Regions from separate parts of the Friedmanniella luteola genome, predicted to be linked through region 2. Evidence: riboswitches for the same ligand, from Rfam matches in the RefSeq annotation. Region 2 holds a riboswitch; each other region holds the start of a gene.
What was found. A riboswitch is a leader RNA that binds a small molecule or an ion and turns the genes downstream of it on or off. The one in region 2 is predicted to bind S-adenosylmethionine.
Positions count from the first base shown of each region.

Region 1: another riboswitch for S-adenosylmethionine. It lies ahead of BLT72_RS02190 (cysteine dioxygenase); the one in region 2 lies ahead of BLT72_RS13630 (aminotransferase class V-fold PLP-dependent enzyme).
Region 3: another riboswitch for S-adenosylmethionine. It lies ahead of thrC (threonine synthase); the one in region 2 lies ahead of BLT72_RS13630 (aminotransferase class V-fold PLP-dependent enzyme).

Region 1 is NZ_LT629749.1:459,316-468,899, reverse strand. It holds gene BLT72_RS02205 (mycothione reductase) at 1-967, opposite strand, end outside; gene BLT72_RS02200 (ATP-binding protein) at 1,071-2,399, shown strand; gene BLT72_RS02195 (response regulator) at 2,386-3,102, shown strand; SAM riboswitch class IV at 3,166-3,283, shown strand; gene BLT72_RS02190 (cysteine dioxygenase) at 3,452-3,970, shown strand; gene BLT72_RS02185 (rhodanese-like domain-containing protein) at 3,967-4,368, shown strand; gene ccsB (c-type cytochrome biogenesis protein CcsB) at 4,489-5,496, opposite strand; gene resB (cytochrome c biogenesis protein ResB) at 5,498-7,162, opposite strand; gene BLT72_RS02170 (cytochrome c biogenesis CcdA family protein) at 7,162-7,875, opposite strand; gene BLT72_RS02165 (TlpA family protein disulfide reductase) at 7,923-8,531, opposite strand; gene BLT72_RS02160 (histidine phosphatase family protein) at 8,531-9,205, opposite strand; gene hemL (glutamate-1-semialdehyde 2,1-aminomutase) at 9,210-9,584, opposite strand, start outside.
Region 2 is NZ_LT629749.1:2,894,598-2,904,181, forward strand. It holds gene BLT72_RS13620 (LLM class flavin-dependent oxidoreductase) at 1-747, opposite strand, end outside; gene BLT72_RS13625 (glutathione S-transferase C-terminal domain-containing protein) at 744-1,709, opposite strand; gene BLT72_RS13630 (aminotransferase class V-fold PLP-dependent enzyme) at 1,706-3,106, opposite strand; SAM riboswitch class IV at 3,143-3,257, opposite strand; gene BLT72_RS13635 (hypothetical protein) at 3,372-3,611, opposite strand; gene BLT72_RS13640 (LLM class flavin-dependent oxidoreductase) at 3,608-4,699, opposite strand; gene BLT72_RS13645 (FAD/NAD(P)-binding protein) at 4,701-6,680, opposite strand; gene BLT72_RS13650 (GNAT family N-acetyltransferase) at 6,852-7,595, shown strand; gene BLT72_RS13655 (class I SAM-dependent methyltransferase) at 7,615-8,373, opposite strand; gene BLT72_RS13660 (phosphotransferase family protein) at 8,478-9,179, opposite strand; gene BLT72_RS13665 (lysozyme) at 9,431-9,584, shown strand, end outside.
Region 3 is NZ_LT629749.1:607,796-617,379, forward strand. It holds gene BLT72_RS02840 (phosphatase PAP2 family protein) at 1-695, shown strand, start outside; gene BLT72_RS02845 (hypothetical protein) at 708-1,973, opposite strand; gene manA (mannose-6-phosphate isomerase, class I) at 1,981-3,171, opposite strand; gene BLT72_RS02855 (Gfo/Idh/MocA family protein) at 3,173-4,192, opposite strand; gene BLT72_RS02860 (DUF3263 domain-containing protein) at 4,297-4,605, shown strand; gene BLT72_RS02865 (hypothetical protein) at 4,602-5,087, opposite strand; SAM riboswitch class I at 5,192-5,305, shown strand; gene thrC (threonine synthase) at 5,316-6,617, shown strand; gene BLT72_RS02875 (MoaD/ThiS family protein) at 6,614-6,889, shown strand; gene BLT72_RS02880 (GAP family protein) at 6,895-7,611, opposite strand; gene BLT72_RS02885 (TetR/AcrR family transcriptional regulator) at 7,678-8,355, shown strand; gene BLT72_RS02890 (helix-turn-helix transcriptional regulator) at 8,316-9,299, opposite strand; gene BLT72_RS02895 (TIGR03086 family metal-binding protein) at 9,400-9,584, shown strand, end outside.

The sequences.
Region 1 (9,584 bases), 2.3 Mb from region 2:
CGACCCGGGCCTCATGGTTGGCCACGTGCTTGAGCTGGTCGGGCGACGCGACGTCGCCGAGCGCCCAGATGTGCTCGGCGGTGGTGCGCTGGTGGGCGTCGACGACGACGTAGCCGTCCTCGCCCACCGCCACCCCGGCCGCGTCGAGGGCCAGCGTGTCGCCGTTCGGCGCCCGGCCGGTGGCCACCAGCAGGACGTCGGCGGTGACCTCGGCGGCGCCGTCGGGTCCGTCGAGGCTGACGGTCACGCCGGACCCGCCGCCGGCCGGGCGGACCGCCGTGACGGCCGTCCCGGTGCGCAGGTCGACGCGGCGCCGGATCAGGTCGGTGAAGCGCTCGGAGACCTCGGCGTCCTCCCCGCGCAGCATCCGGTCGCCGCGGACGACGACGGTGACCCGGGTGCCGTAGGAGGAGAAGACGTGGGCGAACTCCGCACCGATGTAGCCCCCGCCGACGATGACCATCGAGCGGGGCAGCTCCGGCAGCCGCATCACGGTGTCAGAGGTGTGGTAGCGGACCGAGTCGAGGCCCGGGACGTCCGGGATGATCGGGCGGCTGCCCGCCGCCAGCACGAAGCGGTCCGCGGTGATCGTCTCGTCCCCCACCCGCAGCGTGTGCGGGTCGAGGAAGTGGGCGGGCTCGCGGAAGACTATGACGTTCTCGTTGGACGAGCGCCACTTCAGCCCGCCCTCGGAGATCGGGTCGATCCGGCCGAAGATGCGGTCGCGGATCTCCGCGAAGTGTACGGCGCGCAGCTCGAGGTCGACGCCGAGACGGGCCGCGTGCCCGGGGCTGGCGGCCAGGTCGGCCGGGTGCACGAACATCTTGGTGGGGATGCAGCCGACGTTCAGGCAGGTGCCGCCGAACACGCCCTTGTCGACCAGCGCGATGGAGAGGTCGGCGAACCGCTCGTCGGGGATGGAGTTGCCGGAGCCCGAGCCGATGATGACGAGGTCGAAGTGCTGCACCCCGCCATGGTGCCAGGCGGGGCCGCGTCCGCCGCCGCAGACGCCCCTCCGCTGGCGGCCGGGCCTCCTTGCCGCCGTCCGGGACGGACGGCACCATGTGCTGGTGAGCACGGGGTGGGGCAGCCAGTGGGGGCAGGGGCGGCGCGGCCGGCTCGCCTACCTGACCATGCTGCGGCGCTCCAGCACCTACAACCTGCGCGCGACCGCGGTGCGGTGCGTGGCCGTCGCGACGGTCGGTGCCGGCGCCCTGCACAGCGACCGGTGGCCGTCCGCGCTCCTGCTGTGGCTGCCCGCGGCCGTGTGCGTGGTGCTGCAGCTGGTGCAGGCCCACCACGAGCGCGCGGAGTCCCTCCCCCGCCGGTGGCCGGCGACGGCCCTGCACGCCGACCTGAGCCGCAAGAACGGCCGGCACGCCATCGCGGTGGAGACCTACGCCGAGATCGTCGGCGGGCTGCTGCTCGTCGTGCTGGCGTCCTGGGTCGCGACCGACCTGCCGCCGCTGCTGCGGCTCGTCATGCTCGCGGCCGCGGTCGGGCACTTCACCAGCACCGCCTGCGCGATCTTCACCGACCACGCCTGGTTCAACCCGGACGAGCGGGGCCGGCCCGTGTGGCACGAGATGCTGCGCTGGGTGTCCGGCCCGCTGACCGCCGGGCTGGTCAGCGTCCTGGCGCTGCCCGCCGACTGGCCGGAGAGCACCTGGCTGGCCGCCGTCGTCGTCTGCCTGACCCCGCTGCTGGTCTCGCTGCGGGTCCGCGACGCCGACCTGGCCCTCGCCCACCTCGCGCCGCTGGTCGCGGAGGAGGCCCACGCGGGCCGGGAGCTGGTGATCAGCGAGACGCACGGCGCGCTGTCGACCCACCTGCGGCTGCTCGAGCAGGAGGCCCGCGGCGTCCGGTCCAGCGCCCCGACGCTCTACGAGCTGGCCGTCAGCGCCAACGCGCGGCTGCGGGAGACGATGACACTGGCCCGGATCGGCGAGGTCAGCTCCACCACCCCGGCCAGCCTCGCCGCCTCCGTGCTCACCCTGGCCCGGGCCGTCGGGGCCGAGGTGAACGTCGACATCGACGCCGACCACCTGGGCCGCGAGGACCGCGAGCTGGCCCGGATCGTGCTCAGCGACCTCGTGGGCAACGCGGTGAACGCCGGCGCAGGGCTGATCGCGGTGCACCTGGCGCAGCGTCAGGGACTGCTCGTGATAGAAGTCGAGGACGACGCGCCGCCGATGCCCGTCGGGGTGTGGAAGAGCCCCGGGACCAGCTCGGCGCGGCTGCAGACCCGGCTGGCGGGGCTGCAGGGGTCGCTGACGTGCGAGGAGGAGGCCGGGACCAAGACGGTCCGGGCCCGGTGGGTGCCCCAGGGCGCCGCGGCCGAGAGGAGGCAGGGCGACGACCACGACGACGACGTCGGCGGGCCGGGTGCTGCTGGTTGACGACGTGCCCGGGGAACGGGCCAACTTCGAGCGCGCCTTCGGCCGCGGCCTCACCGTCGCCCCCGGGGTCGACCAGCTCAACGAGCTCCTCCGGACGGGGCACAGCTGGGAGGTCGCCTTCGTCGACTTCAACCTCAGCTCGCGCACCAGCACCGGCCTGACGGCGCTGCTCCGGCTCCACCTCGAGCGCCCGAGCACCCAGATCGTCACCTACAGCCAGTTCACCGAGAGCGGTCGGACGCTGTACGCGGCCGCCGCCCGGCACTGGTTCGGGGCCGCGGCGCTGCTGGACAAGACCCGCAACGACCCGCACACCCTCATGCACTACCTGACCGCCCTGCGGATCGGCCAGAACCCCACGCCGACGCCCTGGCAGCGCCGGCTGCAGTGGTCCCCGCTGCTGGACTCGCTGCTGGCCGACGCCTCGTGGGTGCGGATCTGGGGCGCGCTGCGCGAGGCCGCGGGCGACATGGCCCGGGTGGCCGAGCTTCTCGGCGTCGAGCCCGGCAGCCTGCGCGGCTTCAAGGACCGGGCCACCGAGGCGGCCATCCAGTTCAACGAGAAGTTCCACGACGTGCCGCACCCGGGCCGGACGCGCAACAAGAAGGGGATCCTCGCGGCCTTCGCCGCCGAGCACCGGCACTTCCTCACCGCCCCCGACCTGTCGACGGTGATGTCCCCGGGGTCCCGCCGCCGCGGCTGAGCATTCCCCATTGTGAGACAAGGGTTTGTCGGGAATGCCGTTGGCGGCCTACGCTGACGCCCAGGTCATGAGTGCCAGCTGCACGAGCCCCGGCTCGCTGGCCAGCAACCCTCCGGTACGGCGGGGTGCTCCGGGTGACGACCAGGTCGGCGACCCCCTCGGGCGTCGGCAAGCGTCCAGTCGGAGGAGTCCCCGGGTGAACCAGCACCTGCACGGGCGGTTGCACGTCGACCTGTGCCGCACCACCAGCATGGCCTGTCCCGCCGCGCCCAGCCTCGGCTGAGCGCCCGCCGCGACCCCTTCCACCCGCACGTCCGCCGGCCCTGCGCCGGATCACAGGAGACCCCGCATGTCCATCACCGCCCGTCCGCAGCCGACCCTGCCGTCGGCCCGGCTCCGCCGCCCGGTCCCGGCCCAGATCGCGCGCCGCATCGCCGACACCCCGGCCCTCTGGCGGCCGCTGGTCCGCTTCGACGCCCACAGCCGGTTCGCCACCCGGCTGCCCGCCACCGCCGACGACCACGAGGTCTGGCTGCTCACCTGGCTGCCGGGCCAGGGCACCGCGTGGCACGACCACGGCGGCAGCGCCGGAGCCTTCGCCACCGTGCAGGGCGTGCTGACCGAGCAGCACGCCACCCCGGCCCGCGACGACGAGCCCGCCAGGGTCGTGCCCGGCGCCCGCCGGCTGGTCGCCGGCGGCGTCCGCCCCTTCGGGCCGCGGCACGTCCACCAGGTCGTCAACGCCGACGCACTACCAGCCGTCAGCGTCCATGTCTACGCCCCGTCACTGACCGAGATGACGGAGTACACCCGGCACGGATCGCTGCTACATTCGTCCGGATCGCAACTGGCCGGGGTGAATTGGTGAGCGTCCTCATCCCGCCAGCCATCACGACCCGCACCGGTCGCAGGACCATCCAAGAAGTGCTGGAATCGGCCCGGGGGCGCCTCGCAAGGCTCACCCCAGCACAGGCCCGGATCCTCTGGACGGCCGGTGCGGTCGTGGTGGACATCAGGCCGGCGGCGCAGCGCGCCGCCGAGGGCGAGCTGCCCGGAGCCCTGCTGGTCGAGCGCAACGTGCTGGAGTGGCGGTTCGACCCGGCCAGCGACGCCGCCCTGCCGATCGCCTCCTACGACCTCCAGGTCATCGTGCTGTGCCAGGAGGGCTACACCTCCAGCCTCGCCGCCGCCGCGCTGCAGGACCTGGGCGTCCACCGGGCCACGGACGTCGTCGGCGGCTTCGCCGCCTGGCGCGAGCTGCTCTGAGCCGTCCGCGCGAGGCGGCCGCCGCCTGCCCCTCAGGGCGACGACACCACGCCGCACGATCAACTCCCTCCCGCACGCCCTGCAGGACGGGCGGCGCGGAGTTCGTCGTGCGGGAGCGGGTCAGACGCCGGCGTAGGAGTGCAGGCCGGACACCAGCAGGTTGATGCCGACGAAGTTGAACCAGAACGAGGCCAGGCCCAGGATCGCGATGGCGGCGGCCTTGCTGCCCCGCCAGCCGGCCGTGGAGCGGGCGTGCAGGTAGCAGGCGTAGATGACCCAGGTGACGAGCGCCCAGGTCTCCTTGGGGTCCCAGCCCCAGTAGCGGCCCCAGGCGTACTCGGCCCAGACGGCGCCGGCGGCGACGGTGAAGGTCCACAGCGGGAACGCGAAGGCGTGGAAGCGGTAGGTCAGCAGGTCGATCCGCCGGGCGGTGGGCAGCAGCGCCAGGTACCCGCGGACGGTGCCGCGGTCCTCGGCCCGCTTCTTCACCAGGTAGAGGATCGACATCAGGCCGCCGACGTTGAAGGCGGCGCCGGAGATGGCCGCCGCGACGATGTGGATGACGAACCAGACCGAGTGCAGCGCGGGGACCAGCGGGGCCACGGCCACGTAGAAGACGGTGACGGCCAGGCCGTTCGCGACGGCGGCCAGCAGCGTCAGCGGCAACCCGAGCCAGCGGATGCCGGCCTTCCACACCATCAGCAGGTAGGCGGCCACGACGAAGACCATGGCCGTCGTCGTGAACTCGAACATGTTGCCCCACGGCGCCCGGCCGGCGGCCACCCCGCGGGCCAGCACGCCCACCAGGCTGAGCAGGAAGCCGACCACCGTGAGGCTGACGCCGATCCGGCCGAACTGCTCGACGCGCTGCCGGCTGCCCGGCGCCTCGTCGGCGGGGTCGTCGGCCACCGCGTCGGCGGCACCGGTCCCCGCCGGGGCCTCGACGCCCCCGAAGACGGTCTCGCCCCGCGCGCCGACCCCCACCAGCTCGCCGCGGGTCCGGGTGGACGCGCCGGCCGGGGCCACGCCGCGGGCCGAGGCCCACTCGGCGGCGTGGGCGAACATCGCCAGCATGTAGACCACGACGGACGTGACCAGCGCGATGCTGGAGAGCTGCTCAGGGTTCATCTCACTGCTTCCTCAGGGGTGGTGCTGCTGGAGAGGGTTCGCGGTCCGGGGCGTCGGGGGATGCGTCCGCGCCGCCCGGCGGGGCACCGCCGAGGGTCTCGGCGAGCTCGTCGACGTCCTCGGTCAGCCCGCCGCGGGCGTCGGCGCGGTCCAGGCCGCCGACCTCGAGCAGCCGGCCGCCGTCGGGGCCGTCCACCACCCGCACCCAGACGCGGCGCGGCCGGATGAACAGCGAGAAGCACAGGCCGAGGACGGCGAAGGCGATGGCCAGCAGGGAGATCGGCACCCCGGGGGAGTCGCCGACCTGCAGCTTCACCCAGCGCTGCCAGCCGTCCATGGTGATCGTGCCGCGGCCGTCCGGCAGCTCGACGGTGGCGCCCTCCTGCAACGCGATCCGGAACGGCGCGCCGTCGGCGTCGACCATCTCGGTCATCCCGGTGGTGTCGAGGGAGTAGACGTTCTCGGGCTCCCCCGTCTCCACCTTGGGCGGGCCTGACCAGCCGTTGATGAACAGCGCCGGGTTGAGCGCGTCCGGGAAGCCCGACGTCGGGGCACTGCCGTTCGTGGTCACCGCCGTCGGCAGGAAGAAGCCCTCGAAGGCCAGCCGCTCGGGCCGGGCGTCGGGGGCCTTGATCGCGCCCGCGGAGGTGAACTGGCCGTCCTGGGGCAGGAAGGGCACCGGGCCGGAGAACGCGACGTCGCCGTTGCCGTCGCGGATGGTCACCTCCGGCGCGTAGCCGTGGCCGACCAGGTGCACCGTCGTGCCGCCGATCTGCAGGGGCTTGTTGACCTCGAGCGTCTCGGCGTGCGGCGCCTGGCCCGGCGCGTCGGTGACCTCCACCTGCGCGCGGAACAGCCGGGCGGCACCGCGCTGCACCGGGCCGGTCTCGAAGGCGACGTCGAAGCTCTTGACCACCACGCTGAACGGCTGCAGGTCGGACTCGTCGAACTGCGCGCCGGCCTGCAGGTCGTCGTACTGGGTGAGGTTGTTGGCGAACCCCTGGCCGACGATGACGACGCTGGTGCCCCGGAACCCGTAGAGGCTGGCCAGGGCGACGCCGAGCAGCACGAACAGCAGGCTGATGTGGAAGACGAGGTTGCCGGCCTCCCGCAGGTAGCCGCGCTCGGCGGCGACCGAGCCGTCGTCGCGCACGTCGACCCGGTAGCGGCGACGACGGAGCTCGGTCGCGGCGCGGTCCAGCACGCCGGCGTCGTCGGTGACCTCGGTGCGGGCGTAGGCGGGCAGCCGGGCCAGGTTCCGCGGCGTGCGCGGCGGCCGGGCCCGCAGCGCGCGGGCGTAGACCCCCACCCGCGGCACGATGCAGCCGACCAGGGACACGAACAGCAGCAGGTAGATGGCCGAGAACCAGGCGGAGGTGAAGACGTTGAACAGCCCCACCCGCTCGTACAGCGGGCCCAGCGTCGGGTTGTCGCGGATGAAGTCGGCGACCCGGACCGGGGAGACCGCCCGCTGCGGGACCAGCGAGCCGGGGATGGCCGCCAGGGCCAGCGCGAAGAGCAGCACCAGCGCCGTCCGCATGGACGTCAGCTGGGTCCAGACGAAGCGGGCGCCACCGCGCCAGCCCAGCCGGGGAGCGCCGCCCGGGCTGTCCGGCGGCGGCGGGTCGGCGGCGGCCGCGGGCTCGCGGACCTGGGTGTCGGTCATCAGATCACCGGGACGAAGGAGGCGAAGGTCTGGCGGAGGTCGGCCGTCAGGGTGGTCCACAGGCCCGTCACCAGCAGCACGCCGACGACGACCATGGCGATCCCGCCGACCCGCAGCAGGGTGAGCTGGTGGCGGCGCAGGAACCCGACGGCACGCGCCATCCGGGTGTAGACGAGGCCGGCGACGACGAACGGGACGCCGAGGCCGAGGGCGAAGACGAAGGCCAGCAGGCCGCCGCGCAGGGCCGTCGCCTCGGAGAAGGCCAGGCTGTAGACGACGCCCAGGGTCGGCCCGATGCAGGGCGTCCAGCCCAGCGCGAACACGACGCCCAGCAGCGGAGCGGCGGCGACGCCGGCGGCGGGCAGCCGGGAGAGGCGCAGCTCGCGGCGGCCCAGCTTCAGCACGCCGGCGAAGACCAGGCCGAGGGCGATCGTGACGACGCCCAGCACCCGGCTGATCAGCTCCGCGTGGGTGAGGAGGGCGGCGCCGAGGCTGCCGACCAGGGTGCCGGTGGCCACGAACACGGCGGCGATGCCGAGCACGAACAGCGACGTCCCCGCCAGCATCCGACCGCGCCGGGCGGTGCCACCGAGCACCTCGGCGGCCCCCAGCCCGGTGGCGTAGGAGAGGTAGCCGGGCAGCAGCGGCACGACGCACGGCGAGAAGAACGAGACGAGCCCGGCCAGCAGGGCGACGGGGACGGCGAGCACCATGGAGCCGCCGACGGCGGCCTCGGCCCAGCCGGCCAGGTCCAGCGGGGTCACTCCGCCGCCACCTCGTCGATCATGGTGACCAGCGTGAGCTCGGAGATCTCGCCGAGGACCCGCGCCGCGAGGCGGCCCTCCTTGTCGATGATCAGCGTCGAGGGGATGGCCGAGGGCGGCAGCGTCCCGGCGAAGACCAGCAGCGCCTTGCCGTCGGGGTCGTAGATGCTCGGGTAGCCGATGCCGAAGGCCCGGACGAAGGCACGCGCCTGCGCCGGGTCGTTGTCGCGGGTGGTGATCCCCAGGAACTGGGCGCGACCCGCCGTCTTCGCGCTGGCCTTCGCCAGGGCGGGGGCCTCGGCCCGGCAGGGGGCGCACCAGGAGCCCCAGACGTTGACGACGACGACCTCGCCCCGGTAGTCCTCGGTCGAGAGCGGCTCGTCGTCCAGCGAGGTGCCGCTGACGACCGGCAGCACGGTCCGGTCGGCCGGGGCGATCTGGGTCAGGTTGCGCCGCACCCCGACGTAGCCCTCCTGCCCGGCGCTCCGGGTGCCCTCGTCCGCGCCGGTCGCCGAGCACCCGGCGAGCACGACGAGCAGCACCGCGGCCACGGCGGCGCGCAGCAGAGCGGCCGGGGCGGCGTGCGGGCGACGAGGGCTGGGCACTAGGAGCCTGCGACGAACTTCTTCGGCACGGGGGCCGAGTACAGCGCGGCGGCGGGCTCGCGGTAGGCGACGGCGCTGACGCGGCCGTCGACGAGGGTCACCGAGGTGATGCTGGCCAGGCGGCACTCGCGGCGCCGCGGGTCGTGGAACAGCCGCCGGCCCTCGGCGTCGCAGCGGGCCATCCAGATCGGCAGCTGGTGGGAGACGATGACCGCCTCGTGCCCCGCCGCGGCCGCGGCCGCGTCCCGGACCGCCAGCCGCATCCGGGCGACGATCTCGCGGTACGGCTCGCCCCAGGTGGGCCGCAGGGCGTTGCGGAACAGCCACCACGTCTTCGGGTTGCGGGCCAGGGCGCTCGCGGTGACCTTGAGCCCCTGCAGCTGGTTGTCGGCCTCGACGACCCGGTCGTCGGTGGTGACCGGCAGCCCGAGGGCCTCGGCGAGGGGCTCGATGGTCTCCTGGGCGCGCTCCAGCGGGGAGCAGCGCAGGTGGACGACGTCGCGGGAGCGCAGGTCCTCGGCGACCAGGCCGGCCATCGCGCGGCCGAGCTCGGACAGGTGGTAGTCGGGCAGCCGTCCGTAGAGCAGTCCGGCGGGGTTGTGCACCTCGCCGTGGCGGACCAGGTGGACGACGGCCCGGGTGCCGGCGGGGGACGCGGGGGGAGACGTGGTCACTGGCTCATCCTCTCCCGCCCGCGGCCGCCGCCGCGGCAGCCGCGGCCCGCGGCAGGGCGTCGACGACCCGGTCCAGGGCGGCGTCGTCGTGCGCGGCGGAGAGGAACCAGCCCTCGTACGCGCTGGGCGGCAGGTAGACGCCGGCGTCGAGCATGGCGTGGAAGAAGGCCGCGTAGGCCGCCGTGTCCTGGGTCGCCGCGGTGGCGTAGTCGGGGACGGCGGTCACGCCCTCGGGCACGAAGAAGACGCTGAACAAGTTCCCGGCGGCCTGGATGACGTGCGGGACGCCCGCGGTCGCCAGCGCCGTGGCCACCTCGGCCTGCAGCCGCGCCGAGGCCCGGTCGACGTGCGCGTAGACGGCGTCGGTGGCGAGCCGGAG
Region 2 (9,584 bases):
GGCGGCGAAGGCCCGCGGGACGGCGGCGTGGGCGAGGGCCGCGACCACCGGTTGCCCCTGCGGCGGGCGCGGCGTGATCGAGGGACCCCGCACGTGGAACCAGCGACCCGCGAAGTCGACGGGGTGGAGCTTGTCGCGGTCGACGAAGCGGCCGGTGGCGACGTCACGGATCTCGGCGTCGTCCTCCCAGCTGTCCCAGAGCCGGCGGACGACCTCGACGGCGTCGCCCGCCTCGTCGAACAGGTCCTGCAGGAGCTGGGCGACGGCGGGGTCGTCGCGCTGCCGCAGGTCGAGCCGCGGGACGTCACGCCGGCCGAAGTGCGCCGCCTCCTCCGGCCGCGGCGAGACCTGCGCCCGCCAGCCCGCCCGGCCCTCGGACACGTGGTCCAGCGTCGCGATGGCCTTGGAGACGTGGAACGGCTCGGTGTGGGTGACCGTGGCGGTCGGCACCAGCCCGATGCGGGAGGTCAGCGGGGCGACCCGCGCGGCCACCAGGACGGCGTCGAGGCGGCCGCGGACCTCGTCGGTGCGGCCGTCGGGCCGTCCTCCGGGACCGGTCGAGCCCTGCAGAGCCAGCGCGTCCTCGAAGGTGACGAGGTCGAGCAGGCCCTCCTCGGCGCGCCGGGTGAGGTCGACCCAGTAGCCGGCGGTCAGCAGCTCGGCGGGGCGGGCCGAGGGCAGCCGCCAGGCGGCGGGGTGCCAGCCGGCGCCGTCCAGGGCGACGGCGAGGTGCAGGGGGCGGGTCACGGGTGGCTCCTGACGGGGCTGGAGGGCAGGAAGGACGGGGAGGTGCCGGGCGCGCTGAAGCTGGCCCAGCGGGTGGTGGCGCGGAAGGCCGGCAGCTCGGCGAGCCAGCCGGCGTACCGGGCCAGGTGCGGCCAGGCGGTGAGGGGCGGGCCGACCTGACCGGTGGCGTTGGTCTGCACGTCGTAGCGCGCCAGGGTCACCCACAGCCGGAAGTCGGCCTCGGTCAACCCCTGGCCGACCAGGAAGCTCCGGTCGGCGAGCAGGTCGTCGAGCCGGGTGAACGCGGCGAGCAGGTCGGTCCGGGCCTGCTCGGCCGCGGGACCCTGGCCGCGGGCCCGGCCGGCGCCCCGGTTGACCGCCGGACCGACCCAGGCGTCGAGCTCCTCGATCTCGGCGCGGAGGTGCGCGGGGTAGGTGTCGACCCCCGGCCAGCGGGAGCCGGTGAACTGGGTGGCGATGTCGATCCCCAGCGTCACGAAGTCGTTGCTCACCACCCGTCCGGTCGTGGTGTCCCACAGCGTCGGGACGCTGATGTGGCCGTCGAAGCCGGGCTCGGTGGCCTCGTAGGCCTGGCGGAGCAGCGTGAAGCCGTTGACCGGGTCGGGTCCGTGCGTCTCGCGGAAGGCCCAGCCGCGGCCGTCCCGGGCGTCGTCGACGTAGGAGACGCCGATCGCCCCGGGAACCCCGGAGGGGGGACGACCCCCCTCACCCCCCGACGAGCCGAGGAGTCCGTTGGCCGCGATCTGCAGCACCACCCGCTGCGCCCAGGGGCAGAACCAGCCGGCGTAGAGGTGGTAGCGGCCGGGTTCGGCGTGGAAGGCGGTGGAGCCGTCGGAGCTGAGCCGGCCGGTGAAGCGGTAGAGCGGCCGCGGGTCCTCCGGGCGCTGGTGGATCCGGTACTCGCCGTGGCGCTCGGTGTCGACGGGGCTGGCGAAGCGGGTGCTGGGCGTGGTGAGGGTCATCGGGGTTCTCCGGTGGGTGCAGGGGTGTCGGCGGGGGTGCACGGTGAGGACGGGGCCGCGGACGGCTCGTCGAGACGACCGGCGCCGGTCCACCAGGCGGGCAGGGGTCGGGGGTCGGGTGAGGGTCGACAGCTCCCGGCCGCGCTGGTATAGGTCCAGCGGGGCCCGTCGGCCCGCAAGCGGTCGAGGGCGTCGAGCAGGCGGTCGACGTCGGCGGAGCTGCTGCCCACCCCGAGGCTGGCGCGGACGGCGCCGTCGGACGCTCCCAGCCGGGCCAGCAGGGGGTGCGCGCAGAACCGGCCGTCGCGGACGCCCACGCCGTGCTCGGCGGAGAGGAAGGCAGCCACCTGGGCCGCCGCGAAGCCGGGGACGGTGAAGCTGACGACGCCGACCACGTCCGCCGCGTCCGCCCAGATCCGCAGCGGCTCGAGGCCGCGGTCGCGGAGCCCGTCGACGAGGCGGCGGTGCAGGACCGCTTCGTGGGCCCGCACCCGGTCGAACCCGACCGCGCGCAGGGCGCGGCAGGCTTCGGCGAGAGCCGCGACGCCGAGCACGTTCGGGGTCCCGCCCTCGTGCCGCTCCGGGCTGGCGGCCCACGCGGTCGCGGTCGTGGTCACCTCGCGGACGGCGCCGCCCCCGGCCTGGTGCGGCGGGGCCGCGTCCAGCCAGTCCCGGCGGCCCACCAGGGCGCCCGCCCCGAACGGAGCGTAGAGCTTGTGCCCGGAGAAGGCGACGTGGTCGAGGTCGAGCCCGGCCACGTCGACCCCGCGGTGCGGGACCAGCTGCGCGGCGTCGACGACGATCCGGGCGCCGTGGGCGTGGGCCAGGGCCGCCAGCCGGGCCAGTGGTGGCACCTCGCCCGTGACGTTGGAGGCGCCGGTGACCGCGAGCAGGGCCGCCGGCCGCCGGCCGAGCTCGGCGGCCAGGGCGGCCTCGGTCGCGACGACGGTGTCGTGGGCGCGGACCACGCGCGCCGTGCCCCGCTGCCACGGCAGCAGGTTGGCGTGGTGCTCGACGTCCAGCACCACCACCTCCCCCGGGACAGCACCGCTGAGCAGGGTGAGGGCGTCGGTGGTGTTGCGGGTGAAGACCACCACGTCGTCGTCGCGAGCGCCCACGAACCGCGCCACCTCGGTGCGGGCCTGCTCGTAGAGCCGGGTGCAGACCTGCGACAGGTAACCCGCGCCGCGGTGGACGCTGGCGTAGGAGGGCAGCACCGCGGTGACGTGGTCGGCGACCGCCTGCAGGGCCGGAGCGCTGGCCGCGTTGTCCAGGTGCACGGAGCGGGCGCTCCGCCCGTCGACCAGGGGGACGGACTGGCCGCGGCCGACGACCGGCAGCAGCGGGGCGACGTCGTCCGCCGCGCGGGTCTCGACGGGGTGGGTGAGCAGGCTCATCGCGGACGACCTCCGGGATCAGGACCCCGGGGCCGGGGTCCGCGCTTGCCGGCGCCCGGTCAGACGCCAGCCGTGTCCTCACCCGGGGCACCCCACCGCGGAGGAGGGTTGCCGGCCAGCAAGCCGGGGCTTGACGCTGGCGCTCGTGACACCAGGAACTATACCCATGCGTTCCTGTAGGGATTACCCGGTTCCAGATCGTGGACAGCCGTCTCACGGGAACCGACGAGCCGCGCGACGCAGCCCGGGTGGGAGCGGCCGCTCCCTACTTCAACAGGGTCGACAGCCGGGCGGCCCAGACGGTGGCCGCCGCGTCGTCCCCGCGGCGTGGGGCCGAGCCCCAGGCTCCGCCCGCCGGCCCCCGGGGTGGCGCGCCGGGGACGGCGAGCCCGACCATGGCCGCGAGGTCACCGACGCCCGGCAGCCACGGCCGACCCGGTCCGGGGCGGGGGCCGTCCGCGGCCGGCCGCTGCTCCGGCGGCCGGTCGGGACCTGCGGACCTCATGCCGCCACCGCGTCCCGGCGCGCCACCTCGGCCCGGACGAGGGGGATCACCTGGTCGCCGAAGTCGACCGCGTCCTGCAAGGTGTCGTAGCCGCGGGCGGAGATGATGTCGACGCCCAGGTCGACGTAGGCCAGCAGCGCCTCGGCCACCTGGTCCGGCGTCCCGACCAGGGCGTTGGAGTTCCCGGCACCGCCGGTGGCCTTCGCCGTCCCCGAGTACAGGATCGTGTCGTGCCGGTCGCCGCGGTCGGCGATCTCCAGCAGCCGCTGCGAGCCCGTGTTCTCGGGAGCGCCGGGCGCGCGCCGGAACTGCTGGCCACCGGACTTCAGCGTCTCGATCCGGCGCACGGTCTCCTCGGCCTTGGCCCAGGCCTGCGCCTCCGTGGGCGCGAGGATCGGCCGGAACGCGACCTGGATCCGCGGGGGGGTCGTCCGGCCGGCCGCCGCCGCCTCGCGACGGACCCGCTCGATCTGCTCCCGGGTGTCGGCCAGCGGCTCGCCCCAGAGGCAGAACACGTCCGCTTCGGCGGTCCCGACGGCGTACGCCGCGTCGGAGGAGCCGCCGAAGCTGATCTGCGGCCGCGGCTGCTGGACCGGGAAGACGTCGGCGACGAAGTCCGCGAACCGGTAGTGCTCGCCGGTGAAGTCGAACGCCTCGTGCCGGGTCCACACCTGCTTGAGGATCTGGATGTACTCCCGGGTGCGGCCGTACCGCTCGTCCTTGCCCAGGAAGTCGCCCTCGCGCTGCTGCTCGTGGTCGCTGCCCCCGGTGATCATGTGCACGGTCACCCGGCCGTCCGCGATGTGGTCGAGCGTGGCCAGCGTCTTCGCGGCGAACGTCGGGATCGAGAGGTTCGGCCGGTGCGCGACCAGGACCTGCAGCGTGTCCGTGCGGGCGGCGATCAGGGCGGCCGCCTGGGCCGGGTCGGGTGATCCGGACCCGTAGGCCGTGAGGACCCGGTCCCACCCGTGGTCCTGGTGGGCCCGCGCGAGCCGGACGGTGTAGTCCGGGTCGAAGCTGCCGCCGGAGCGCGGGTTGGTCTCCGAGCCGTCGTGGGTGGCTCCGATGCCGAGGAACTCGATGGGCATGTCACTGTCCTCCTGGGCCGCCGGGCGCGGCGGTCGGGTCGTCGATCGGGGGCGGGTCGGGAAGGGGCGCGAGCGCGAGCAGCGTCCGCGCGACCTGGTCGTTGTGGCGGTGCACCGGCCCGTTGCTGGCGGGCCGGGCGAAGGCGGCGGACTTCACCGTCGTGTGCATGCCGAGGGCGAACCGGCGGGACGCGCTGGACCCGTCGGCCCGCCGCAGCCGGTGGGCTGGGTCGACCGCCAGCTGCCCGGTCTCGAGGCGCTCGCCGTCGGCTGCGGTGAGGACCTGGCCGACCGCCTCCCCGCGGGCGGCGAGGGCGGCCAGCAGCGGGTCCTCGGTCCGGCCGAGGTCGAAGGCCGGCAGGGTGGCGTCCACGAGCGTGCGGGCCCGCACCTCCCCGGGGACCGTCGTCGAGCGGGCCACGAACGCGCCGCGGTCGGGGTCGGTGCTGATCTCCAGGCCGCCACCGAGGAAGGCGACGACCCCCGCCTCCTCGAGGGCGAGCAGCTGCTCCAGCCGGTCGGGCGGGGGGCCGCTGGCGTAGAAGCTGAAGAAGCCCATGAACCAGCCGAGGAACTCCTGCACCAGCGAGCGGGGGTCCATCTGCGGCGAGGCCAGGGCCGGTCCCAGCACGGGCAGCACCGCCAGCAGCGCGTGGAACGCCCCGAGGTCGGCGCTGAAGGCGACGTCCTGCCGCCGGGCCAGGTCGGCCCGGACGTAGGAGCGGACGAGCCGGGCGAGCTCGGCGCGGTCGGCCACCTGGCGGTCCCGCAACGGTCGGTCGAGCGCCGCCAGGTCGAGGCGGTCGGCCGGGTCCGGCACGACCGTCGCGATCCACTGCGCGTACCCGGCGCTCCCCCACTCCAGGTCGGCGAAGGTCGCCGCGAACTGCGGCCAGGGCACTCTCACCCGCCCGGGGTGGCCCTGGGCCAGCTCGAGGTAGTAGGCCCAGGTCACCTCGCGGCCGACCAGCGGCCAGAGGTCGCGGAGGAACGTGATCGGCCGGCCCTGCTCCAGCAGCGCGGTCACGGCACCGGGGGTGCAGAAGGTGGTGGCGGCGGGTCTCGGCGCCTGCAGGCGGTACATCGGCTTGGCGTGGTACGGGACGCCGCGACGGGACCCGACGAGCAGCCGGGGCTCGGCACCGGAGGGTTCGTAGCGGAGCCGCGCGCCGTCGTCGTCGGTCGGGTCGGTCAGGAACTTCCCGCCCCGGCCCTCGGTCAGCAGGATCATCAGGTCGACGAAACCGAGCCCGAAGCCGCGGACGAGGACGTCCTCGCCCGCCCCCACCGGGCCGAGGTCGAGGTCACCGCCGTAGGCGGGTGGCAGGTAGGTCAGGCCGTGGTCGTCCGCGAACGCCGCGAGGGCGGCGTACGGCGGCGCCGGCGCGACGTCGACGTGGCTGGTGAGCAGCACCACCGCGTCCGCGAGCAGCGTCGCACCGTCGTCGAGGACCACGCGGTCGCGTCCTCCGGCGTCCGACCGCACGACGTCGACCGCCCGCTGCGCGTGGCTGGTGATCGTCATCCCGGCCGGGGCGCGCGCGACGGCCCGGTCGAAGGCGGCGGCGAGGTACGCGCTGGCCAGCCGGCGGCTCGGGAAGTCCAGCGGACCCAGCGCCGCCGCCTCGGCCACCAGGGCGGCGTCGGGGAGCTCCGCCCCCTCGCTGCGGCACCACGCGAACAGGGTGGGCCCGCTGGTCACCGGCCCGTCCATCGTGACGCTCGCGTCCACGAACGCCGTCAGGTCCTCGGCGGTCGTGTTGAGCCGGAGCAGCTCGGACTGGTCGTCGCGCCACACCCGGCCGGGGCCGGGCGGGAACGGGTCGACGAGGTGCACCTCGACGGGGCCCCGGTCCAGGACTGCGGCGTTGCTGACCAGCCGCTCCAGCAACCCGGCGCCCCGCGGGCCCAGCCCGACCAGGACGAGCACCAGGGACGCGGCGCCCGCCGTCCCCGTGCCGTCGTCCTCAGGCTCCACCACTTCGTCACCAATCTCTGCAGACTTGGTAGGGAATACTACCGACGGAGGCCGTCGGGGCCAGAGGTGTCCGCGGACCGAGCAGGGGGGCCGGGGAGGTCCTGGGCCCACGGACCGCGCCGCGACCCCGGGGGACGGAGGAATAGACCCGGTGACGACCCGGTTGGCCGCCCCATGACCCTCCCCACCGCCGAGTCCGCGGCGCAGGGCACCGCGGCGGCGCACCCGCTGGACGCGGCCACCTGGGCCTCGCTGACCGGCCCCCACCGCCGGCTCGCGGAAGGTCGGGGACGGGCGCGCCGCTACCCGCCCGACCTCTCCCCGTTCGCCGCCCTCTCCTCTCCCGACGACGAGCGTGCCTGGGCCGACCTGCACCACCTGCAGGGGCCCGACCAGGCCGTCCTCCTGGCGGGCCCGCCCGGCTTCACCGACGCGCTCCCCCGCGGGTGGGCGGTCGACGCGGTGATCCCCGGCGTCCAGCTGGTGGCGACCCCGGCGCACCGCACCGAGCCCGACGACGAGGCGTTCGTCATCAGTGCCGCGGACGCCGTCGAGGCCGCGGAACTGGTCGCCAGGACCGAGCCGGGACCGTTCCGGGCCCGGACCCACGAGCTGGGCACCTACCTCGGGCTGCGCCGGCGGGGCCGCCTCGTCGCGATGGCCGGCGAGCGGCTGCACCCGCCCGGCTGGAGCGAGATCAGCGCCGTCTGCACCGACCCGGACCACCGACGCCAGGGTCTGGCCACCCGGCTCATCCGGGCCGTGGGGCACCTCGTCCGGGAGCGCGGGGACACCCCGTTCCTGCACACCGGCGCGGCGAACACCCGCGCCATCGACCTCTACCTCGACCTGGGTTACGCGCTCCGGCGCGAGGTGGAGTTCGCCGCGCTGCGCACCCCGGCCGCCCCGGCCCGCTGACCGCCCCGCGCGGTCGACGTCAGCGCGGTGGCCGGCGGGCCTCGACCAGGAAGCGGCTGGAGTGGGCGACGAACGGCCCGTCGTCCACCATCTGCTGGTGGAGTCGGCGCAGGGTGTCCCGGTAGCGCTCGACCGTGAACCCGGGGACCCACCACACGCACTTGCGCAGGACGTAGACGATCGCCCCGACGTCGGAGAACTCAGCCCGCAGCCTGGCCGACCGGAGATCGACCACCTCCAGCCCGCAGCGCTCCGCCGCGGCGCGGGCGTCCTCGGGCCGGCGCCACCGATCCGCGTCGGGCAGCGGGCCGAGGAACGCCTCGCTCAGCTCGACCATGCTGGCGGGACCGATCTGCTGGGAGAAGTAGCGGCCACCCGGCACCAGCACCCTCGCGATCTCCGCCCAGTCGGTGCTCACCGGGTGCCGGCTCGAGACCAGGTCGAACGAGGCGTCGGCGAACGGCAGGGGCGCCGCCTCGTCGTGGCCGAGCACGGCGACGCCGAGGGGGCGCAGCCGGGCCGCGGCGACGACGAGGTTGGGCCGCCAGCCTTCCGTCGCCACGGCGAGCGGGGGGTAGGTGCCCGCCTCGGCCAGCACCTCACCGCCCCCGGTCTGCAGGTCGAGCGATGCTCCTGCCTCCGCCAGCCGACGGGCCAGCGCGCGTGCGTAGCCCCACGGCGGCCGTTCCTCCGTCGCGCGTCCGTCCAGCCAGGAGAAGTCCCAGCCCTCGACGGGGGCGTGGTCAGCCTCGGTGACGAGCTCGTCGAAGGAGCGCATGGCCCCATTCTGGAGATCGGCGGGCGCCGACCGCTGGCCGGGTGCGGCGGGCCGTCGACCCCGCAGCGGTCGACGGCCCACCGGCATCGGCACCGCCGTCCTCCTCAGGCGTCGGGCCACCTCACCAGCTCGCGGGTGAGCTGCTCGAGGTACTCCGGTGGTCCCGCTCCGGCGAACCACAGCCAGAGCTCGGCGGCGTGGACGGGGAACCACGCCCGCACGGCGGACGGGTCGGCGCCGTAGCCCGACACCAGGGCGTCGAACGACCGGGGGTCCTTCCGCGCCGCCGCCCAGGCCGCCCGCGACAGTTCGCGGAGGGGGTCGCCCAGGTGCGCCGCCTCCCAGTCCAGGACCGCCGTGATGCCGGCGTCCACCGCCAGCAGGTTCCCGTCGGTCCAGTCGCCGTGGCAGAACGCCGGCCGGCCGGCCGGCGGGACGACGAGGGGCAGCGCGGGCCCGCCGGCGTCGCGGTAGCGGCGAGCGGTCAGCGCGTCGTCCGGGGCGCTCGGCAGCCGACCGGGAGGTCGGAGCTCGTGGAGCCGACGCAACCAGGTCGTCGACGCCCGGAGCCGGTCGAGACGCAGGTCAGCGCTGCCGGCGTCCAGCCGCTCGCCCGGCATGAGGGTCATCAGGACGGCCTCCGGCCCGACCTCGACCAGCTCGGGGACCGGGAGGCCCTGGTGCAGCAGCTCCCGGAGGGCGAGCACCTCGGTGTCACGGCGGCGGGGATCGGCGAAGCGCTTCTCGACGAGGAAGCGTCCGTGCCGCTCCACCGACCTGACGTGCCCGACCGCCCCCTGCCGCACCCGACCATCCTGCGCGACGCTCGAGCCGGACCCAAGCCGAGAGCGGCGACCCGGTCCAGCCCGACGGTGGACGACGGGGTGCGGACCGCCCCGCCGGAGGGGCGACGGGCCCCCCTCGACGGGGGGTGCACAGCGGGTCCTCCGGGCGGATGATCGGGGTGTCGGGAGCCGGAGCTGGTCGGGTCCCGCGCGGGTCGGGCCGCCGGGGACGGCCCCACCCACCGAGGCGGTTCCGACGGAGGGGGCACCCCATGAGGGCACGGCTGCGGACGGGGCTGGTCGCGTTGACCGCCGTGCTGACCGCGGCGGCGTGGGCACCCGGCGCCGTGGCGGCGCCAGCCACGGCCGGCTCGGGCACCGACCCCAGCTCCGCCACCGTCGTCGGTCCGCACCTGTACCGGGTCA
Region 3 (9,584 bases), 2.3 Mb from region 2:
AGGACGGCGCGCTGCTCCAGCTCGACCACATCATGGCCTTCGGGTACGACCCGTCGCACGTGCTGCACACGCTGCTGGGCACGGGCGTCACCGCCTACGTGCTCTCCGCCGTCTACCTGGTCTTCCTCGGCTTCGTGCCGTTCTCGGTGGTCGCGGCGCTGATCTGGCTGCGCGACGTGCGGTCGGCGTCCTGGTACGTCACCGCGCTCTGCCTCAACTGGATCCTCGGCACGGTCAGCTACTACCTCATCCCGTCGCTCGGGCCGGCCTTCGTGCGCCCCGGCCGGTACGCCGACCTGCCGGCGACCGGGGTCAGCGCGCTGCAGCAGGGACTGGCCGAGACCCGGCTCGAGGTGCTGATCAACCCGCTCACCGCCGACGGCATCGCCGGCGTCGCGGGGTTCGCCTCGCTGCACACGTCCGTCGTCTTCACCGCCGCGCTGGTCGCCCACAAGATCGGACTGCCACGCGCGCTCCGCTGGGCGCTGTGGGCGTTCCTGGCCATGACCATGGTCGCCACCATCTACTTCGGCTGGCACTACCTGATCGACGACGTCGCGGGGCTGGCGCTGGGCGGCGGTTCCGTCGCCATCGCCGGCTGGGCCGGCCGCGCCGTCGACCGCGAGCTGGTCCCCGCGCACGTGCTGGAGGACGCCCGACCCGCGGCCGTCAGCAGCGGGGTCGCCGCCGGCTGACGGCGGACGCCCTCAGCCGAGACCGAGGAGCAGCCGCTCGAGGTGCTCGGTCTGCAGGGGCAGCACCGGCATGGTGCGCAGCAGCAGCCCGCTCACCGCGAGCACGAGGACGCCGACGGCCGTCCCGGTCCCGATCGGCGCCACCGGAGCACGAGGACGTCGCGCGACCAGCGCCAGCACGCCCAGCGCCCCGACGGTGGCCAGCGCCCACCAGCGGCGGAAGTCGATCCCGGCCACGGAGAGCGCCAGGGCCACCGCCACCGATCCGCCCACCAGCAGCCAGAACGTCCGGTCCCGCCACGCGCGGCCGAGCAGTCGCCAGGCCACCGCCAGCAGCAGCAGGTGCACGCCGGCCCAGACCGCCGTCGTGATCACCACGCTGAGGACGCTGGTCGTCGTGTAGTAGCTGCTGATGTTGTCGAACAGCCCGTAGCCCAGCCGGGACACCGCGTCGTGGTCGGGCGGTCCGCCCGGCAGCGGGACCGGCGCCGGCACACCCGCCGCCGCCGCGTCGGCGTGGGCCCGCGCCAGCGCCGCCGGGGGAGCGGGCAGCACCGCGCTGACGACGGCCAGCACCAGCCCGGGCAGCACCGCCAGGGTCGGCGCGAGCGTCCGGGCGCGACCGGCGGGGAAGGCCGACCGGAGCGCGCACCAGGCCAGCGGCAGCACGAGGACGGCCAGCAGCTCGACGGCGCCGATCGCCACCGAGGTCGCCAGGGCGACGAGGACCACCGCGAGGACGGGCGGCAACCGGGACCAGGGGACCGTGACCACGACGACGGCGACCAGCACGCCCAGCGCGTCCGGCCGGCCGAGGTCGCGGGCGGTGTGCGACAGGCCGAGCGGCGTCGCCACCACGGCGGCCGCCAGGGCCAGCCCCGTCCAGCGGTCGCGTGCGCGGCGGGCCAGTGCGGCCGCGAGGACCAGGAGTGCGACCACGGCCGCCACCGTCAGCCCGACCGCAGCGGCGTTGGCCAGGGCCAGCGTCGGCGGCCGGCCGCCCGACAGGGCGCGCAGCACGGCTCCGGGCAGACCGCGCCGGACGAAGCCGTCGTCGTAGCCGAGCCAGTACTGCGGGGCGACGTAGGGGGTCATCGGGTCGGTCCGCGCGGCCCGCAGCACCAGCGCGACCACGGTGACCAGCAGCACCACCCCCGCCAGCCCGGCGGCGGTGGCGACGGTGACGGCCACCGCCCGCCGCGGGCGCTCGGCGCTGCCGTGCCGACCGGCCACGGCCGTCGCGCCACCGTCCGCGGCGGCGCCGGGTCCCAGGTGCACCGGCGGCCTAGCCGCCGACGCCGGGCCCGGCGACGAAGACGGTCCCGGACCCGCTGACCACGAGCTCCTCGCCGGCGCGGGCGAAGGCGGAGCGGCCACGGGCCAGCCGCAGGTCGTCCGCCCCGCCCTCGACCACGGCGGAGCCGTCGGTCACCAGCAGCACCCGGGCGACGCCGGTGTGCGGGACCTCGACGACGGTCTCCCGCGGCTCCAGCCGCCACAGCGCGAACTCGGGCGCCGGGGTGGGGTAGCGCCAGCAGCCGGGTGTCTCCTCGACGGGCTCGACGTAGCCGGAGAAGCCGGGGGTGAAGTCGAGGATGGCCAGCAGCTCGTCGACGTCGACGTGCTTGGGCGTCAGCCCGCCGCGCATCACGTTGTCCGAGTTGGCCATGACCTCCACGCCGCCGCCGTGCAGGTAGGCGTGCAGGTTCCCGGCCGGCAGGAACACCGCCTGGTGCGGCGTCAGCGCGACCCGGTTCATCAGCAGCGCGGCGAGCACGCCCGGGTCGTCGGGGTAGGGGCCGGCCAGCTCGCGGGCGGTCCGGGCGAACAGCCCCAGGTCGCCGTCGTCGGTCACGTCGGCCGCCGCGGCGCCCACCAACCCCACCACCGCGAGCTCGGACTCACCCAGCCGGAGCAGCCGGGCGAAGACGTCGGCCAGCCGCGCGTCGGGCGCCGTCGAGGTGTCCGCCAGCGGGGCGACCAGCGCGAGCGCCTCCGGCACGCCCAGCGCCGCGAACAGCGCGTGGGTGGCCTCGGGGTCGCGGAAACCGCAGAGCGCCTCGCTGTCCTGCAGCGCGCAGAGCATCTCGGGCTTCGGCCAGGTGTCCTTGTACAGCCGGTCACCGGCGTCGGCCGCGATCCCGGCCGCCTCCTCGCGGGCGTACCCCTCCTCGGCCTGCTCGCGGGTGGGGTGGGCCTGCAGGGAGAGCGGCGCGTCCGCGGCCAGCACCTTGAGCAGGAACGGCAGCCCCTCGCCGAAGTCGCGGACGGCCTCCGCGCCCACGATGCCGGCCGGGTCCTCGGCGATCACCTCGGTCAGCGGCCGGTCGCCCAGCGTCGACGGCGCCGAGGTGTGCGCGCCGAGCCACAGCTCGGCCTGCGGCTCGTCGGTCGGCTCCTCGCCGAGCAGCGCGGGGATGAAGGTCGGCGAGCCCCAGGCGTAGGGCTGCCGGACCCCGGTCAGGAGCTCCGGCACCTCAGGCCCCGGTCCGCGCGGGCGCGCCGACGGCGTCCTGCCACCGGCTCAGCGTCCGCGACACCGCCAGCGTGTCGGCCCAGGGCACCAGCGGTGACTCGACCTCGCCGGCCCGCAGGCAGCGCATGACCTCCTGCGCCTCGAAGGTGTAGCCGCCGCCGGGCCAGGACGCCAGCAGCTCCTCCGGGGCGTCGGTGCCGTCGCGCCACACCGTCAGCTCGGCCGGCCGGAGGTAGAAGTCGTCGAACATCACCCGGCCCTTCGTGCAGTACACGGCCAGCCGGTTCGGCAGGCCGGCACGCAGGGTGCAGAGGACCGAGGCCGTCGCCGCCGGGCGGTCCGAGGTCGCCGGGTAGGTCAGCAGGGCCGCCGCGTGGTCGTCGACGCCGGTCGAGGCGGCGGTGCCGTAGCCCAGCACGTCCTCGGGCTCGCCCAGGAACAGGTTGACCGCGTGCACCGGGTAGACGCCGGCGTCGAGGATCGCCCCGCCGGCCTGGGCGGGGTCGAGCAGGCGGTGGCTGTCCGGGCCGTCGAAGGCGAAGCCGAACTGGGCGTCGACGTGCCGCACGTCCCCGAGCTCCCCGGACGCGACGAGCTCGGCCGCGTGCCGGATCAGCGGGTGGGTGCGCGTCCACATCGCCTCCATGACGAACAGGCCGCGCTCCTGGGCCAGCGCCAGCAGCTCCTCGGCCTGCGCGGGAGCCACGGTCAGCGGCTTCTCCACCAGGACCGCCTGGCCGCCCTCCAGGCAGAGCTTCGCGGAGGGGAAGTGGTCGTTGTGCGGGCTGGCGACGTACACGACGTCGACGTCCGGGTCGGCGGCGAGCTCCTCGTACGAGCCGTGGCTGCGGCGGACGCCGTACTCCGCGGCGAACGCGGCGGCCTTGTCGGCCGACCGCGAGCCCACCGCGACCAGCGTCGCCTCGTCCGGCAGCAGGGCCAGGTCCTTCGCGAGCACGGAGGCGATGTGGCCGGTGCTGAGGATGCCCCAGCCGGTCGTGGGGGCGTCGGGTTCAGTCACCCCGCCATCGTGGCGCATCCGGGTGACCGGGACGACGCCGGTCTGTGGTCGCCCGCCTCGCCGGGGTGAATGACACCCGTGTGGTTTGCCCCTACGATGGCGGCATGGTCAGCGCCTCGAACCCGTCGCTCGAGAGCCGTGAGCCCTTCGGTGAGCTCAGCGAGCGGGACGCCGAGATCCTCGCCTTCGAGCGCCAGTGGTGGAAGTTCGCCGGCGCCAAGGAGCAGGCGATCCGGGACAAGTTCCAGATGTCGGCCACCCGGTACTACCAGGTGCTGAACGCGCTGATCGACAAGCCGGAGGCGCTGGTCCAGGACCCGCTGCTGGTCAAGCGGCTCCGCCGGCTGCGGTCCACCCGGCAGCGCAACCGGTCCGCGAAGCGGCTCGGCATCGACCTGACCATCGACTCCTAGGTCCTCGGCCGCGGGCGCCGTCGGCTGAGCGCCGCCCGCGCGGCGGGCACCAGCGGCCGCACCGGCACCTCGCGGTACCCGCCCAGCGCCAGCCCGGCCCGCCGCTCGAAGACGTTGGCGGCCGCCCGGTCGCCGGTCCGCAGCACCGACCAGACCAGGCAGACGCCGTAGGCGGGCAGGAACGGCAGCCCCGCGCACCAGAACCACTGCCAGCTGTGCCGCTCCTCGTGCTCCAGCAGCGCCGGCCGGTGCGCGTCCCACCGGCCGGCGGTGACGAGCACGTCCCCCACCGTGAACGCCCCCGCCACCGGGAACGGCAGCCGGTACCCGTCCGCCAGCAGCAGCCCGCGCGGCCCTGGACGCACCTCCGCGCGGCCGAGCCGGGCCACGGCCAGCCCGAGCACCGTGCTGAGGTTCACCCGGTTCCCCAGCCGCCGCACGCGGTCGGGTCCGCTCAGCTCGGCCGGATGTCGAAGACCCATGACGGAACCGTAGCGCGCGCTCACTGTCCCGGATGGCGGACGCCGTTCCCACCTGTTGGGACCGCGATGTGCCCGCGTCGGAGACCCGCACGTAGGGTGAACCACGTTCATCCAGAGGGGATGAGGGAACGGCCCTTTGACTCCCCGGCAACCGCCTGGCCAAACCAGGAACGGTGCCAACTCCGCCGTGGTCGAACGTCGGCCACGACAGATGAAGAAGGAACAGGAATGACTGCGCTCGCAACCCCCTCGGCCACCTCGGCCGGGGTGCCCGCTCCCGCCGGTGTCCGGCCCGGAGCCTTCGGCAACGCCACCCACCTCGTCTGCCGCGCCTGTGGCGAGAAGAGCTCGCTCGGCCCGTTCTACGCCTGTCTGGAGTGCTTCGGCCCGCTCGAGGTGGGCTACGACTTCCCGACCATCACCCGCGCGCAGCTCGAGGCCGGTCCCAAGAGCATCTGGCGCTACGCCCCGCTGCTGCCGGTGCCCGCCGACATCGCCACCTTCCGCTCGACCGACCCGGGCTACACCCGGCTGCTCGACGCCGCGAACCTCGCCGCGGACCTGGGCCTGCGCAAGCTGTGGGTCAAGGACGACTCGGGCAACCCGACCCACTCCTTCAAGGACCGCGTCGTCGCCGTCGCGCTGTCCGCGGCCCGCGAGCTGGGCCTGCACGTGCTGGCGTGCCCCTCGACGGGCAACCTGGCCAACGCCGTGGCGGCCGCCGCCGCGCGGGCCGGCATCAAGTCGGTCGTCTTCGTGCCGGAGAACCTCGAGCACCAGAAGATCATCGCCTCCGCCGTCTACGACACCACGCTGATCGCGGTGCAGGGCAGCTACGACGACGTCAACAAGCTGGCCAGCGAGATCGCCGCCGAGGAGGAGGGCTGGGCGTTCGTCAACGTGAACGTCCGCCCGTACTACTCCGAGGGCTCGAAGACGCTGGCCTACGAGATCGCCGAGCAGCTGGGCTGGCGCATCCCCGACCAGGTCGTCATCCCGGTCGCCTCCGGCTCGCAGCTGACCAAGATCGACAAGGGCTTCGCCGAGCTGGTCACGCTCGGCCTGGTCGAGGACAAGCCGTGGAAGATCTACGGCGCCCAGGCCACCGGCTGCTCGCCGATCTCCCAGGCCTACCGCGCCGACCTCGACTTCGTGCCCCCGGTCAAGCCGGACACCATCGCCAAGTCGCTGGCCATCGGCAACCCGGCCGACGGGCCGTACGTGCTGGACGTCGTCCGCCGCACCGGCGGCCTGATCGCCGACGTCGACGACGAGACCGTCGTGCAGAACATCCAGCGGCTCGCCCGCACCGAGGGCGTCTTCGCCGAGACCGCCGGCGGCGTCACCGTGGGCGTCACCGCGAAGCTGATCGCCGACGGAGTCCTCGACCCCGACGCCGAGACCGTGGTGATCAACTCCGGGGACGGCCTCAAGACCCTCGACGCCGTCAGCGGCCGCGTCGGGCCCAAGACCACCATCCCGCCCCGTTACGACGCCTTCACCGACTTCTGGAAGGGGCTCGACCGATGAGCGCCACCGTCCGCATCCCGACGATCCTGCGCACCTACACGGCCGGGGCCGGTGAGGTGTCCGCCGACGGCGGCACCCTGGCCGAGCTGCTCGACTCGCTCGAGGCCCACCACCAGGGCATCCGGGCCCGGATCCTCGACGACGCCGGCCAGCTGCGGCGCTTCGTGAACGTCTACGTCGGCGACGAGGACGTCCGCTTCTCCGGCGGGCTCGAGGCCCCGGTTCCCGAGGGCGCGAAGGTCTCGATCATCCCGGCCGTCGCCGGCGGCTGACCGCCTCAGGCGTCCGGCAGCAGCGCGCCGACGGCGTCGAGCCCGACCAGGACGCCGATGACCCCGACCACCCACGCGCTCGCGCCGGCGGTCCTCGTCGTCAACCAGGCCTCGAGCCGCGCCAGCCGCGGCTCGAGGCGCCGCCCGCCCGCCCGCCGCACGGCGAGCAGCACCAGGGCGGGTGCCACCATCACCGCCACGTAGCCGGCCAGCACGGCGAGCTGCGTCGCCCGGCCGACGCCGGCGGTGACGATCAGCCCGACCGCGCCCAGGTAGGGGAGCATCGACGCGACCTCGACCGCTCCGGCCAGCAGTGCCACCCCGACGACGACGGGCAGGGTCGCGTCCGCCCCGAGGGCCCGCCGGCGCCAGGCCGACGGCCGCCTCGGCGGCAGGCCGCGGCGGGCGCGGCGCTTCGCCGCCATCCTCGGGTCGAGGACGAAGGACAGCACCACGAGCGCGACTCCCAGCGCGAGCTGCGCCGCGCGGGCGACCCGGGACTCCAGCAGGGGTCCGACGACGGCGACCGCGGCCTCGGCGCCCAGCATCAGCAGCACCCCGACCCCGAGGTAGAAGACGGCGAGCACGCCCAGGTGCACGACCACGTTCCGGGTCCTGACCCGCGGGCTCAGCAGCATCATCAGCGGCAGCACGAGGGTGCCGAAGCTGGTCGAGTCCACCAGCGCCAGCCCGAGGAGGGCGGCGAGGACGGCGACGGACATGAGCTGCTCCTGATTTAGCACGACTGTGTCATAAACCTAGCAGTACGGCTGTGCTACAAAAGCCGCATGCCCAAGCTGGTCGACCACGAGGAGCGCCGGCGTGACCTCGCGCGGGCGACGTGGCGCGTGATGACCCGGGAGGGTGTCGGGGCGGTGTCGGTCCGGACCGTCGCCGCCGAGGCCGGCCTGTCGACGGGCGCGCTGCGGCACTACTTCCCCGACCAGGCGAGCCTGCTGCTCTTCGCGGCGGAGCACACCGTGGAACGGATCGGCGAGCGGATGGCTGCTGAGCTGGCCGACCGTGACCGGGCCCCGATCGCCGTGGTGCAGGGTCTGCTGGAGCAGCTGCTGCCGCTGGACGCGGAGCGGGAGGCCGAGGTCGCGGTCTACTTCGGGCTGATCGACCTGACCCGCCTGGCGCCCGGGCACCAGGACTTCCGCAGCTGGGCGTTCCGGGAGAGCCGCCGGCTGATCCGCTCGCTGGTGCTCTGGCTGGCCGGCGGGCCCGAGCCGGAGCCGGAGCTGCTCCTCAGCACCCGGACCCGCGGGGCGGAGCCGCTCGCCGACCCCGCCCTGGAGGCGCAGGCCCTCATGCTGCAGGTGCTGCTCGACGGGCTGGCCGTGCAGGGCCTGCTGCACCCGCAGCTGATGGACGCGGCGACCCAGCGCGCGGTGCTCCGTCGCGAGCTCGAGCGCGTCGCCGGTCAGGACGGGTCGGCGGCCGGCGACCGGACGTCGGGGTAGGCAGCCAGCAGCTCCTCGGCGACCGCCACCATCATCGTGAGCAGCTCGGGCGGGGCCAGGGCGCGAACCGCCGACCCGAGGCCGGCGAGCACCCCGACCGTCGGGCGCAGCACGTGCACCTCGACCTCGAACACCACGGGCGGCCCGTCGTCGAGCACCCGCGGCCGTCCCGCGCCCTGGCTGGCCAGCAGGGTCAGCGCGAGCTCGTAGCGCGCCGGGTCGCAGGACAGCCGGATGGTGTGGCCGGGCGGGCCGGCGAACTGCGACCGCAGGTCGCCCCACAGCGCCCGGAGGTCGAGGTCGGCGGGCCGGCTGCTCGGCTCGTCCAGCACCGTGGCGGCGAGCACCCGGGAGAGGCGGTAGGACCGGGGGCGGCCCCCGTGGCCCGCGATCAGGTACCAGGTGCCGGCCGCCTGCAGCAGCCCGTAGGGGTCGACGGTCCGGACGCCGGTGCGGGTCGGGTCACGCGGCCGGTAGGTCAGCCGGAGGCGGCGGTCGGCCAGCACCGCCTGCTGCACGGCGTCGAAGTGCTCGAGCTCCTCGGCGGCTCCCCACCAGCCGGTGAGGTCGACGAGCACCCGGTCGCTGATCCGGGCGGCCGACCGTCCGTGCTCGGGCGGCGCGGAGCCGGCCACCTTGCGCAGCGCGGAGGCGAGCGGCCCGGCCAGCCCGAGGGAGTCCGCCGGCACCCGACCGGTCAGCAGCAGGGCCTGCACCTCGCTGGCGGTCAGCTCCTCGACGGCGGGCCGGTAGCCGGGCAGCAGCGAGAAGCCGCCGCCGCGGCCGCGCTCGGCGACGACCGGCACCCCGGCGGTCGACAGCGCCTCCATGTCGCGCAGCACCGTCCGCGGCGTGACCTCCAGCCGTCGCGCCAGCTCCGTCGCGCTGAGCCGGCCGTGCTGCCGCAGCAGGCCGACGACCTGGAGCAGACGGTCCGCGCGCACGGTCCGAGCATCGCAGACAACCATGACAGGAGGTGTCAGGTATGGCGTTCGAGGATGGTCGCAGACGGTCCCGACCGGGGCCATCGAGCCGAGGAGAGCCATGACCGCCACCCAGATCGACGCCCCCCGCACCGCGGACGACCCGCGGCCCGCGCTCGCCCGCACCCAGGCGTGGATCGTCGGGCTGCTGGCCACCGTCACGCCCGAGCAGCTCGCGCTGCCCACCCCGTGCACCGAGTTCGACGTCGCCGCGCTGGTCCGGCACCTGTACGGCGTCGCGGACCG